DNA from 2 places in the Mesorhizobium sp. ESP-6-4 genome. Region 2 is predicted to be linked to the other one. Evidence: predicted binding sites of a transcription regulator. Region 2 holds the regulator's gene; the other holds the start of a gene.
What was found. The regulator HrcA, encoded in region 2, represses chaperone genes, less so after heat shock. The targets are predictions, from matches to a motif close to GTTAGCACTCNCNNNNNGNGAGTGCTAAC.
Positions count from the first base shown of each region.

Region 1: the regulator HrcA is predicted to act here: its motif matches at 1,844-1,872, upstream of LB523_RS19190 (co-chaperone GroES).

Region 1 covers NZ_JAIUGS010000010.1:122,965-128,781, forward strand. The annotation lists gene LB523_RS19170 (transglutaminase-like domain-containing protein) at 1-95, opposite strand, end outside; gene LB523_RS19175 (hypothetical protein) at 483-725, opposite strand; gene LB523_RS19180 (hypothetical protein) at 812-1,177, opposite strand; gene LB523_RS19185 (hypothetical protein) at 1,174-1,434, opposite strand; gene LB523_RS19190 (co-chaperone GroES) at 1,928-2,266, shown strand; gene groL (chaperonin GroEL) at 2,323-3,957, shown strand; gene LB523_RS19200 (hypothetical protein) at 3,981-4,196, shown strand; gene LB523_RS19205 (hypothetical protein) at 4,258-4,419, shown strand; gene LB523_RS19210 (hypothetical protein) at 4,629-4,850, opposite strand; gene LB523_RS19215 (hypothetical protein) at 5,117-5,335, shown strand.
Region 2 covers NZ_JAIUGS010000016.1:91,925-97,741, forward strand. The annotation lists gene hemW (radical SAM family heme chaperone HemW) at 1-180, opposite strand, end outside; gene rdgB (RdgB/HAM1 family non-canonical purine NTP pyrophosphatase) at 177-869, opposite strand; gene LB523_RS23045 (VOC family protein) at 869-1,279, opposite strand; gene rph (ribonuclease PH) at 1,464-2,180, opposite strand; gene hrcA (heat-inducible transcriptional repressor HrcA) at 2,400-3,482, shown strand; gene LB523_RS23060 (hypothetical protein) at 3,554-3,751, shown strand; gene LB523_RS23065 (PQQ-dependent sugar dehydrogenase) at 3,873-5,213, shown strand; gene LB523_RS23070 (LysE family translocator) at 5,565-5,817, shown strand, end outside.

The sequences.
Region 1 (5,817 bases), on a different contig from region 2:
TCGGCCGCGCGGTCGTCGTGGACCGATAGCAGGCATACCAATGCGGTCGGTTGCTGGCAGGTCAGCGTGATCTCATAGCCGTAGCGGATCAGCATGTGGATCTTTCCTGCCGGAAATCAGCGGGGGTCAGAGTGCAGGATTCGCGACGGTTGCCGGAGTAGGCTTGGCAAGCAACATCATGGATGGACACCAGCAAGGCCTCGAATGCTGAAAGGTATCTTGTTTCAGCAGGCCCGGTCTCGGCCAAGGCGATATCCGATTTCGCGAGCGCCTCGACATCGACCAAGAAGCAAGCCGTCATGATCGGTGAGGCGGACGGCGTTGCGCGCTGAAAACGTGGAAGTCGGTCCAGGAGCGACCAACTTTCACTCGACGGCCATTTGATGGTCCATAGAAATCGCGCCCGGACGCGCCGCCCTCATTTTCCCAGACCGCAAGCGCGGCGAAGTTGCGGGTCCGACAGCTTTCGTTGTTATGGCCACTCATGATGTTAGCCGATCCTCATTACTCGCCTCCCCGGCGAGAACGCCCGAATAGAGCGTTGCGCCATTCGCATCGGCGATCGTCATGGCGTCCGGCCGCTGCGGCATGTTCAGGGTCCCAGCCAAAAGCCTGGCGATTTCGATCGCATCGTCGAGGTCGGCGGCTTCCGCGGCCTCGCGGCCGAGCACGGCATGCGCATCGTCCGCTTCTCGGGTGCGATAGAATTCGATCATGATCTTCATCATCATCCATCTCGCTGTGTCAGTTCTCGCCTTAGCCGCGAGGGGTACTGATGTCAGGAAGTCTGGTGTGGGCGCCGAACACGCTTTTAGGCTTGGGCAGGGCCTTTTCCTGCTTCGGCTTCCTGATTTCCCGGCTCGAGCGTTTCGGTCCCTTTGCCATGTGCGAACGTCCTTTCGATGAGCGTTATGGTGTCACCCGGCGATGTGGCGACCGGTTCGAGACTGTCTTGCGTCGCCACCCGTTCATGAGGTTCGCCGTCGTTGCGGATGCGGTACTGCGCCGAATCTTCCCTCGGCGGGAGTCTGGCTGTGATCCGGTAGATTTCCGAAGTCTTTGGAAACGTGCCGAAGCCGCCCTTCAGCCGGACAGCCTGTCCGAGGGCAAATAGATGCGTTGCGGCTTCGCGGCGGACCGGGTGTGCGTTGCGTTGCATCATCGTGGTTCTCATCATTGTCTCTGGTCCTGCTCCAGTGCGGCTTTGAGCGATGCCGGTTCGATCGGCACCATCTGCCGCGTAGCACCGCTTGCGGAGATCGCCGGCAGGTGAATGAAGGTGGCGACGCGGCGCCACGCGATCAGGGAAGCTCCTTCGAGGGCTTCCTCGTCGTGATCGACGCGGTAGTCCCCGGGTGGTTGCGGTGCATCAAAGCCGGGCAGCGAAAACGCCGACTTGAAGCGAACGATAGTTGGTGTGGTGCGGCTGGTCATTTGTTGCGCCTTTCAGCGGAAACCCGCGCCTGCGCATTTCCGTATCATTCCCACTCGAACCACCGGAATGATGCCCGACGCTGCCAGTACATCCGTGGTCAGCGTCGATGTCATTCCAGGGGTTCGAACGGAACGAAATGTGCGCCGGACCGGCGCTGCACTCGTTTTCGAGAATTCGGTGGTGAATGGCGGGGCTTGACACAAAGCCAACTCGACCAAATCAACGAGTTTTACCTATGCGCCTCATTTGAGTTCTAAACAAGGTCGAGACGCATTATATTTGTCCCTTGAAATAACAGACGCACGCCCGCAAAATTCAAGCCGGCAGAAAATTTCCCACGAGCGCGGATGAATTTCTGCGCGGCTCGAATTATTTCATTCGAATTCTTGGCCATCGGCGAGAAATAATTCTGGCACTCCTATCTATCGAGTGCCAACCCGCCTATACAGAGGCAGCGGCCCGCCCAATGCCGGCCACAGAAAGAAGTTCCCCATGAAATTCCGGCCACTCCACGACCGCGTCGTCGTTCGCAGCGCCGAAGGCGATACCAAATCCAAGGGCGGCATCATCATTCCCGACAATGCCAGGGAGAAACCGCAGGAAGGCGAAGTGATCGCCGTCGGCCCGGGAGCACGCGACGAAGCCGGCGCCTTGATCGTGCCCGATGTGAAAGCCGCCGACTTCATCCTGTTCGGCAAATGGTCCGGCACCGAGGTCAAGATCGATGGCGAGGACCTTCTGATCATGAAGGAAGCCGACATCATGGGCATCATCGACAAGAGCGAGACCGGCATTGTCGACAAGACAATGGCCGTCAAGGACGCCGCCTGACCGGGCAGTCTTCACGGCAAACGGCGCACTCCAATTTTCGAACGGGATCAACGATCATGTCTGCCAAGGAAATCAAATTCTCCACCGACGCGCGCGACCGCATGCTGCGCGGCGTCGAGCTCCTGAACAACGCCGTCAAGGTGACGCTCGGCCCCAAGGGCCGCAACGTCATCATCGACAAGGCTTATGGCGCGCCGCGCATCACCAAGGACGGTGTGACGGTGGCCAAGGAAATCGAGCTTACCGACAAGTTCGAAAACATGGGCGCCCAGATGGTGCGCGAAGTGGCCTCGAAGACTAACGACCTTGCCGGTGATGGCACCACCACCGCCACGGTGCTGGCCGCCTCGATCCTGCGCGAAGGCGCCAAGCTGGTCGCTGCCGGCATGAACCCGATGGACCTCAAGCGCGGCATCGACCAGGCGGTCACCGCCGTGGTTGAGGAAATCAAGGCGCGGGCCAAGAAGGTCAAGTCGTCGGCCGAGATCGCGCAGGTCGGCACCATTGCCGCCAATGGCGATGCCAGCGTCGGTGAGATGATCGCCAAGGCCATGGACAAGGTCGGCAATGACGGCGTCATCACTGTCGAGGAAGCCAAGACCGCCGAGACCGAGCTCGACGTCGTCGAGGGCATGCAGTTCGACCGCGGCTATCTCAGCCCGTATTTCGTCACCAATGCCGACAAGATGCGGGTCGAACTGGAAGAGCCCTATGTGCTTATCCACGAAAAGAAGCTCGGCAACCTGCAGGCGATGCTGCCGATCCTCGAAGCGGTGGTGCAGGGCGGTAGCCCGCTGCTGATCATCTCCGAGGACGTCGAAGGCGAGGCGCTGGCCACGCTGGTCGTCAACAAGCTGCGCGGCGGCCTCAAGGTCGCGGCCGTCAAGGCGCCGGGCTTCGGCGATCGCCGCAAGGCGATGCTGGAAGACATCGCCGTGCTCACCGCCGGCCAGATGATCTCGGAGGATCTCGGCATCAAGCTGGAAAACGTCACCATCGACATGCTCGGTCGCGCCAAGCGCGTGCTGATCGACAAGGACACCACCACGATCATCGACGGCGCCGGCGCCAAGGCCACCATCCAGGCGCGCGTCGCCCAGATCAGGGGTCAGATCGAGGAAACCACGTCCGACTACGACAAGGAAAAGCTGCAGGAGCGGCTGGCCAAGCTCTCCGGCGGCGTTGCGGTGATCCGCGTCGGCGGTGCTACGGAGTCGGAAGTCAAGGAAAAGAAGGACCGTATCGACGATGCGCTGAACGCCACGCGCGCAGCTGTCGAGGAAGGCATCGTGCCCGGCGGTGGTGTGGCGCTGCTGCGCGCCAGGTCGGCGCTCAAGGGCCTGACCAGCGCCAATGCCGATGTCACCGCGGGCATCTCGATCGTGCTCCGGGCCCTCGAAGCGCCGATGCGCCAGATCGCTGAGAATTCCGGCGTCGAAGGGTCGATCATCGTCGGCAAGCTTGCCGACAGCAAGGACCACAATCAGGGCTTTGACGCCCAGAACGAGGTATATGTCGACATGATCAAGGCAGGCATCGTCGATCCGGCAAAGGTGGTGCGCACGGCACTGCAGGATGCCGGCTCGATCGCAGCGCTTTTGATCACCGCCGAAGCCATGATCACCGACATTCCGACCAAGGATGCCGCACCTTCACCTAGCGGCGGCGGCATGGGCGGAATGGGATACTGAGATCTTGGCGCCAGGATACGGCCGTGCGTGAACCGACGCTACCCCCGGTGTTCGGCAGGCTTGGGGTCAAGTCGCCGGTCGCCATCGTGGCGGCTTCGGCCACATCCAGCAATATGACGAACCTGGCGGCCCGTATGCGAGAAGGTCTCTCGTCGCGCAGGGACCTGGCTTTGAACCTCGGCGTGGTGCTGTGGACAGTACTTGTCCTGGCGGCGGTATTTTTCATTCTGCAAACCTGAACCGATCGGCGGCGGGCGAAAACGAAAGGACGCGGAATATGGCAAACCGCTACGCCCTTGTATGGACCCTCCGGACAGCTGGACCGTTTTCGACGTCTTCACCGGCCAGCCCGCCGAGTCCGATCACAAGATCATGGTCGGCATCAATGCCGGCCAAGCGTACGAGATGGTCAGCCGGCTGAACGATCAAGACGCCAAGCGGCGGGAAGAGGCCGGCCGCTGACTTGTGGACCTGAGGATACTAGCGACCGTAGGCGAACTTCCGGGTGTAACTCGCGATCAAATTCGCCTGTCGGGGTCTTCAGTCAGTGCTCGCTAGAGAACACTGTCAATGTGTAACCGAACGAGCCAAGACCGACGACTTCCTCATCGAGGCGAATTTTCCCGGAGCCGTCGAACCAGCCGGCCAGCGTGGTTTCGGTGGTCTGGCGCCTATTCCTGCCTCAGCCGACCATCAACCTCTTTCAGGAAATGAGCTTCATTGAGGAGCTTTTCCCAATCCGTACCGAAGCGCTCAATCAGATCACGAGCCTGTGCTTCCGTGAGATTCGCTTCTCGCGACAGTCGGCCGGCCAGGAGGTCGAATTCGGTGAGATCGGTCTCGGGCAAACTGCCATCGCGGTGCTGCATCGCCTGGGCGATAACCTCGAACACGCTGCCGACTTCCTCGTAAATCTCGCTGACCTCGATGCCCTCTCGGTCCGCAGCTTTACATCGCTTGGTCGGTCAGATCGCTTATGGCGGCAGGGTCGTCCGTCACCACTTCGGGCAAATGCTCTGCCATCCAACGCTCGAGGAAATTGGCGCCGCGTGTGCTCATTTTTCCATAGCGGAAGCCGCATATTAGGTTCCGCTGATCTTAATTGGACCGTGAACCTTCTCTTTCGGGGAGCGTTGCCATTGGTTTCAGGAGGTTTCCGATGGCGCGCTTTCAAATCGAAGAGATCTATGGCGAACGCCTCGTTGCCACGACATCTGCAGAGGCACCTGATGCGCTCAGCGCCGCAGAGACCCTGACGGGAAAGGCGATCTCCACCAAGGCCTTGCAAGAGCACTGGTTTCGGGTTGTCGACGAACGCGAAGGCACCGTCCACGAATTCAGAATTGCAGAGGAGCCGCCAAAGGATTTTGCCAAATGATGAACTGCTTCGGCGCAAAGCCCGGCTCGCAGATCAAGGGTGACACAGGATTATGCGAGCCGGGCCTAGCCGCCGGCACCTATTCCGGGGGGACGTGGTTTCAAACTCGGCGGTAAGTAAAAGTTGTTCGATAATCCCTCGTGCTGCAATGAGGACTGAGGTCCCATTACGCTACCTGCTATGGTCTATTCGGCATGTGAAAGAGCCCGCCTGCCATGCGCACTCGACGGGCTGTTTATCGAGTGTGAAGCGTTGGATTGCGGAAGGCACCCACCCGACGCGACGCGCTCTGAAAGGAAGCAGCCTAGCGCGCCGGCAACGTGAACAATCACCAGCCAGCCATGACCGCCCTCTCTCAGCGAATTTGCAGAACTCTCAGCACACTACCGTGTCGGCACCCAAGGGCTGCAGCGAAACACCTTCCCCGGTGGGGCTGCTGTGACCACGGCTGCGCCCGACCGTCGCAGGAACAAAAAGCCCTG
Region 2 (5,817 bases):
GCGGTCGCGCATGGTCTTGAGCTCCGTCTCGAAGGCGCGCGCAAAACGCTCCTGGTCGACCGGCTGGTGGCGGACATGGCTGTTGAAGTCGCAGTAAGGGCACTTGGCCGCGCAGAACGGCCAGTGGATATAGACGCCGAAGCCGGGGCTGCGGTCGAGCGGTAGGGGCACTGCGCTCATGCGGATCCTGATCGCGCCAAATCCAATCTGGCCAAATTCAATCGCACTTCGGCGAATTTCTGAAAGGCGCGGGCGCGGTGCGAAAGCGCCGTCGCCTGGCCGGGCCTCCAGCCATGCTTTTCTTGCGCGCTCATCTCGCCAAAGGTCTTGTCGAAACCGTTGGGCAGGAACACCGGATCGTAGCCGAAGCCGAGCGTGCCGCGCGGCGGCCACACCAGCCTGCCTTCGGCCTCGCCGCGATAATATTCGGCCTCGCCGTCGGGAAATGCCAGGCAGATGACGGCGACGAAGCGGCCGGTGCGCTGCGCGGGCTCCGTAGCGCCAACCTCCTGAAGCGCCACCTCGGTGCGCTGCATGGCCATGCCGAAATCCCTGCTGCCGTCCGGCGTCTCGGCCCAGTTGGCGGTATAGACACCGGGCGCGCCGTCGAGCGCGTCGACGCAGAGCCCGGAATCGTCCGACAGCGCCGGCAGGCCGGTCGCCTTGGCGGCGGCATATGCCTTGATATAGGCGTTCTCCTCGAAGGTGGTGCCGGTCTCGTCGGGTTCGGGCAGGCCGTATTCCTTGGCCGATTTCGCCTCGAATCCGAACGGCGCCATCAGGTCGGCGAATTCGCGCAGCTTGCCTTCATTGTGGCTGGCGACGACGATCTTTTTTTCCCCAAGGGAATGAAAAGGTTGCGAGTGCATCAGAAACCCCAGATCCTTGGCTCGGCGAACTCGATCGAATTGCCCGACGGGTCGCGGATATAGATCGAGTGCCCGCCCTGCGGCCATTCGAAATCGCTTTCGATGGCGATGTTGTTGGCGGACAGATGCTTGCGCCATGCAGCGATTTCATCGGCGGTTGCCGCAAAGCAGAGGTGCCCTTCGCCGGCCGTGCCGTGCGGCGGGACCTTCAGCCGAGCGTCCGGCGCCGGCGGGATTTTCGTTGCCTCGGCGTTGAAGAGAAGCAGCACGCCGTCGCCGCAGCGGAAGAAGACGTGGCGCCCTTCGACCTTGCCTAAGGCTTCGAGGCCGATGATGTCGCGGTAGAAGGTTTCGGCGGCGTGTAGGTCTGTGACGTAGAGGGTGGATTCGAGGATTGCAGAGGGTATCACGAGGCCCCCCTCTCTGCCCTGCCGGGCATCTCCCCCTCAAGGGGGGAGATTAGCTGCGGCCACGCCGGCACCTCTTCTGCAACATTGGCGATTGGCGAAAGCCGCCGTGACATCCAATCTCCCCCCTTGAGGGGGAGATGGCCGGCAGGCCAGAGAGGGGGGCCTAGGCTCGGCATTCGAAAACCTACGCCACCGCCATCTGCTGCAGGCTCACCAGCCGCGAAATACCCTTCTTCGCCAAGCCCATCAGCGCCGCGAACTGCTCCTCGGAGAAAGGCTCGCCCTCGGCCGTGCCTTGGATCTCGACGATACCGCCCTTGCCGGTCATGACGAAATTGGCGTCAGTGCCGGCCGAGGAATCCTCCAGGTAATCAAGATCGATGACCGGCTGGCCGTCATGGATGCCGCAGGAAATCGCCGCGACATGGTCCTTGAGCACCTTGGCGACGCTCACCATCTGGCGCGCTTCCATCCAGCGCAGGCAATCGTAGAGCGCCACCCAGCCGCCGGTGATCGAGGCGGTGCGAGTGCCGCCATCGGCCTGGATCACGTCGCAGTCGACGGTGATCTGCTGCTCGCCCAGCGCCTGCAGGTCGACCACGGCGCGCAGCGAGCGGCCGATCAGCCGCTGGATCTCCAGCGTGCGGCCGCCCTGCTTGCCGGCGGAGGCTTCGCGCCGCATGCGCTCGCCGGTCGAGCGCGGCAGCATGCCGTATTCGGCCGTCACCCAGCCCTTGCCGGAATTGCGCATCCAGGCCGGCACCTTTTCCTCCAGGCTCGCCGTGCACAGGACATGCGTGTCGCCGAACTTCACCAGGCACGAGCCTTCGGCGTGCTTGGAGACGCCGCGTTCGAAGGAGATGGCGCGCATTTCGTCGGCTTGGCGTTTGGAGGGGCGCATTCGGCCTTCTTTCTTGTCGTTTCCGGAATCGTGGCCGGCTTGTAGACGCATGCGGGGCAAGTCGCAAAGGAAAAGGACGCCGCGCAGGAAAACGGGCCGCGCGACTGCGAACGCGCCACCGGTGACCGCAAACGCGGCACCGTGTGACCGCGAGCGCGGCACCGGGTTGCGCCGCCGTAGCTTAAGTCTATATCTTTTGGAAGGAGGTTTCTCGCCGGAATGAACAAACCAGTCGATCCGACGTCGCAGTCGCCGGTACTTCAGTCACTCGACATGCGCTCGCGCGATATTTTCCGGCGGATCGTCGATTCCTACCTGCGCGACGGCGAGCCGGTCGGCTCGCGCAGCCTGTCGCGCATCCTGCCCTCGTCGCTGTCGCCGGCCACCATCCGCAATGTGATGAGCGACCTCGAGCATCTGGGGCTGATCTACGCGCCGCATGTTTCCGCCGGGCGGCTGCCGACCCAGACCGGGCTGCGCTTTTTCGTCGACGCCTTCATGGAGCTGGGCGACCTTTCCGACGACGAGCGCCGCACCATCGAGGCGCAGGTGCGCGCCTCCGGCTCGGGCGCGACGCTGGAGCATATGCTGACCGAGGCCAGCCAGATGCTGTCGGGCATGTCGCGCGGCGCCGGCCTCGTGCTCGCCTCCAAGCACGAGGTGGCGCTGAAGCACATCGAATTCATCCAGCTCGAGCCCGCAAAGGCACTCGCCGTGCTGGTGTCGCAGAACGGCGATGTCGAGAACCGCGTCGTCGACCTGCCGGCCGGCACCACCGTGTCGCAGCTGCACGAGGCGTCCAATTTCCTCAACGCCCATATCCGTGGCCGGACACTGGCCGAGGCGCGGGCGGAAATCGCCCGCATCAAGGACGAGACCAGGGCTGCCCTCGACACGCTGTCGCAGGATCTGGTCGAGAAAGGCCTCGCGGTCTGGGCCGGCGCCGAAAGCGGCCTGCCGGCGCGCCTTATCGTGCGCGGCCGCGCCAACCTCCTGGAAAACGTCACCGCTCAGGCGGACATCGAATTGCTTCGCCATCTGTTCGAGGATTTGGAAACCCAGGACGGGCTGCTGCAGCTGCTTGATCTTGCCGAAGAAGGGCCGGGCGTGCGCATCTTCATCGGCTCGGAGAACAAGCTGTTTTCGCTGTCCGGCTCCTCGCTGGTCGTCGCCCCCTATCGCGACAAGGACGCCCGCGTCGTCGGCGCGCTTGGCGTCATCGGGCCGACCCGCCTGAACTACGCCCGCATCGTGCCGATGGTCGATTACACTGCACAACTGATTTCCCGCATGCTTCGTTAGGTGTATCGATATTCAGGTGAGGCCGGCCTGACCTGAACCTCGACACAGCTGAGGGTGCTAAGGAGAAGAACATGGCGCTGGAATCGCTCAAGGCCCAGATCAGCCTGCTGCTCGAGGAAATGGTGAACCAGCCCGAGGACGAGCACGAGATCCAGGAGCAGCTGCGCGAGAAGCTAAGAGAGATGCGCGCCATGGGCCTGCCCCTGCCGGCCGATCTCGTCGAGTTGGAAAAGCGCCTCGACGACGATCTGGATGCCGAAGAGGCCTGAGGCCGGCAAGTCACGTGCGCGAGCTTCTCTTTTCGATCGTTAGCCCAATATGTTCTGTCTCCGGGGCCTTATCGACTGAGGCACCCGAAGGCAGGACATAGTGGCAGAGACGGAGGACAGCATGATGCGGATCGCCGGCCTTGCGGGCCTCGCGCTGGTTTTTGCCACGGCTGCCTTTGCGCAGCAGGCCGGTCAGCCCTTGCTCAGCGGCGAAAAAGCTTTCGGCGACTGGAAAGCCGACCGTCCGGGCGTGCGCCGACTGCTGAAACCTGAGGATTTGCCGAAACCCGACATGACGGAGTCCGCCTCGAACGGCGGCGGCGTCACCGAGCGCCCCGAGGATGCGAAGCCAAAGCTTCCGCCTGGCTTTTCCGCCGAACTGATCGCATCCGGCATCGACAGTCCCCGCGTCGTGCGGGTGGCGCCGAACGGCGACTTCTTCGTTGCCGAGAGCCGGGCGAACCAGGTGCGCGTCTATCGCCTGGCGGAAGGCAGCGCCAAGCCTGCACAGGAGTCGATCTTCGCCAAGGGCCTGACCCGGCCCTACGGCATCGCCTTCTACCCGCCGGGCGACAAGCCGCAATGGGTCTATGTCGCCAACAGCAACAGCGTCGTCCGCTTCCCCTACCGCGACGGCGACCTGGAAGCGTCGGGCAAGCCGGAAACCATCGTCGCCAAAGTCCCCGCCAGCCACCACTGGACGCGCGACATCGCCTTCTCGCCCGACGGCAAGACGCTCTATCTGTCGGTCGGTTCCGGCTCCAACATCGCCGAGGACATGGGCGCGAAGCCGAAGGGCGGTGTCGAGGCGTGGACGAAATCGCAGCCGCTGGGCGAGGCCTGGGGTCTGGAACAGGGCCGCGCCGACGTGCTGGCCTTCGACCCCGACGGCAACAACCGCAGAACCGTCGCCACCGGCCTGCGCAACTGTTCCGGCATGACCATGCAGCCGGCGACGGGCGCGCTCTGGTGCGTCGTCAACGAGCGCGACGAACTTGGCGACAACACCCCCTTCGAATATGCCACCGCCGTGAAGGACGGCGCTTTCTATGGCTGGCCCTGGTATTATATCGGCGACAATGAGGACCCGCGCCACAAGGGCGCCCGCCCCGATCTCGCCGGCAAGGTCACGGTTCCGGACGTGCTGATGCAGGCGCATTCGGCGCCACTCAACATCGCCTTTTATGATGGCGCCAACTTCCCGGCCGATTTTAAGGGCGACGCCTTCGTCACGCTGCACGGCTCGTGGAACCGCAATGTCCGCACCGGCTACAAGGTGGTGCGGCTGAGGTTCAAGGACGGCAAGCCGACCGGCGAATACGAGGACTTCGCCACCGGCTTCGTCATATCCGACGACGCGGTCTGGGGCCGGCCGGTCGGCGTCGCCGTGGCCAGGGACGGCGCGCTGATCCTGACCGAGGACGGCAACGGGACGATCTGGCGTATTACGTATGGTGGGTAGCTCCCCCAACCTCGTCATTCCAGGGCGGAGCAGCCGCGAAGCGGCGTCGCGGAGACCCTGGAATCCATTCCGTGACCCTGATCAAAGAGTGCAGCGGCGCAGAATTCTGCACCGTTGTGGCGCTCGGAGGTCACGGAATGGATCCTCGGGTCTGCGCGCGTCGCTTCGCTCCTTGCTCCGCCCGTGGATGACGAGGTTGGGACGCTCCAGCCAATCTCCAAGGCGCCCGCCGGGCGACCGGCCAAATGCCCGTGCCAGTCGCGCTGGCGTAACGAATTCCAGTGCGAGGGAATTACCGTCGATCCGGCATCGTGATAAAAACCCAGCCCCACATACGCCAGGCCAGAACCAATGACACTCACCGGATTCCTTGCCTACAGCGCCGCGCTCGGCGTCGCCGCCGCCATTCCGGGCCCCGGCGTCACGGCGCTTGTCGCCCGCGCGCTCGGCTCCGGCTTCCGGTCCTCGCTTGCCATGTCGTTCGGCCTGATGCTCGGCGACCTCACCTATCTCACCGCCGTCGTGCTCGGGCTCGCCTTCGTCGCGCAGACCTTCGGCATGGTCTTCCTCGCCATCAAATGGGCCGGCGTCGCCTATCTCGCCT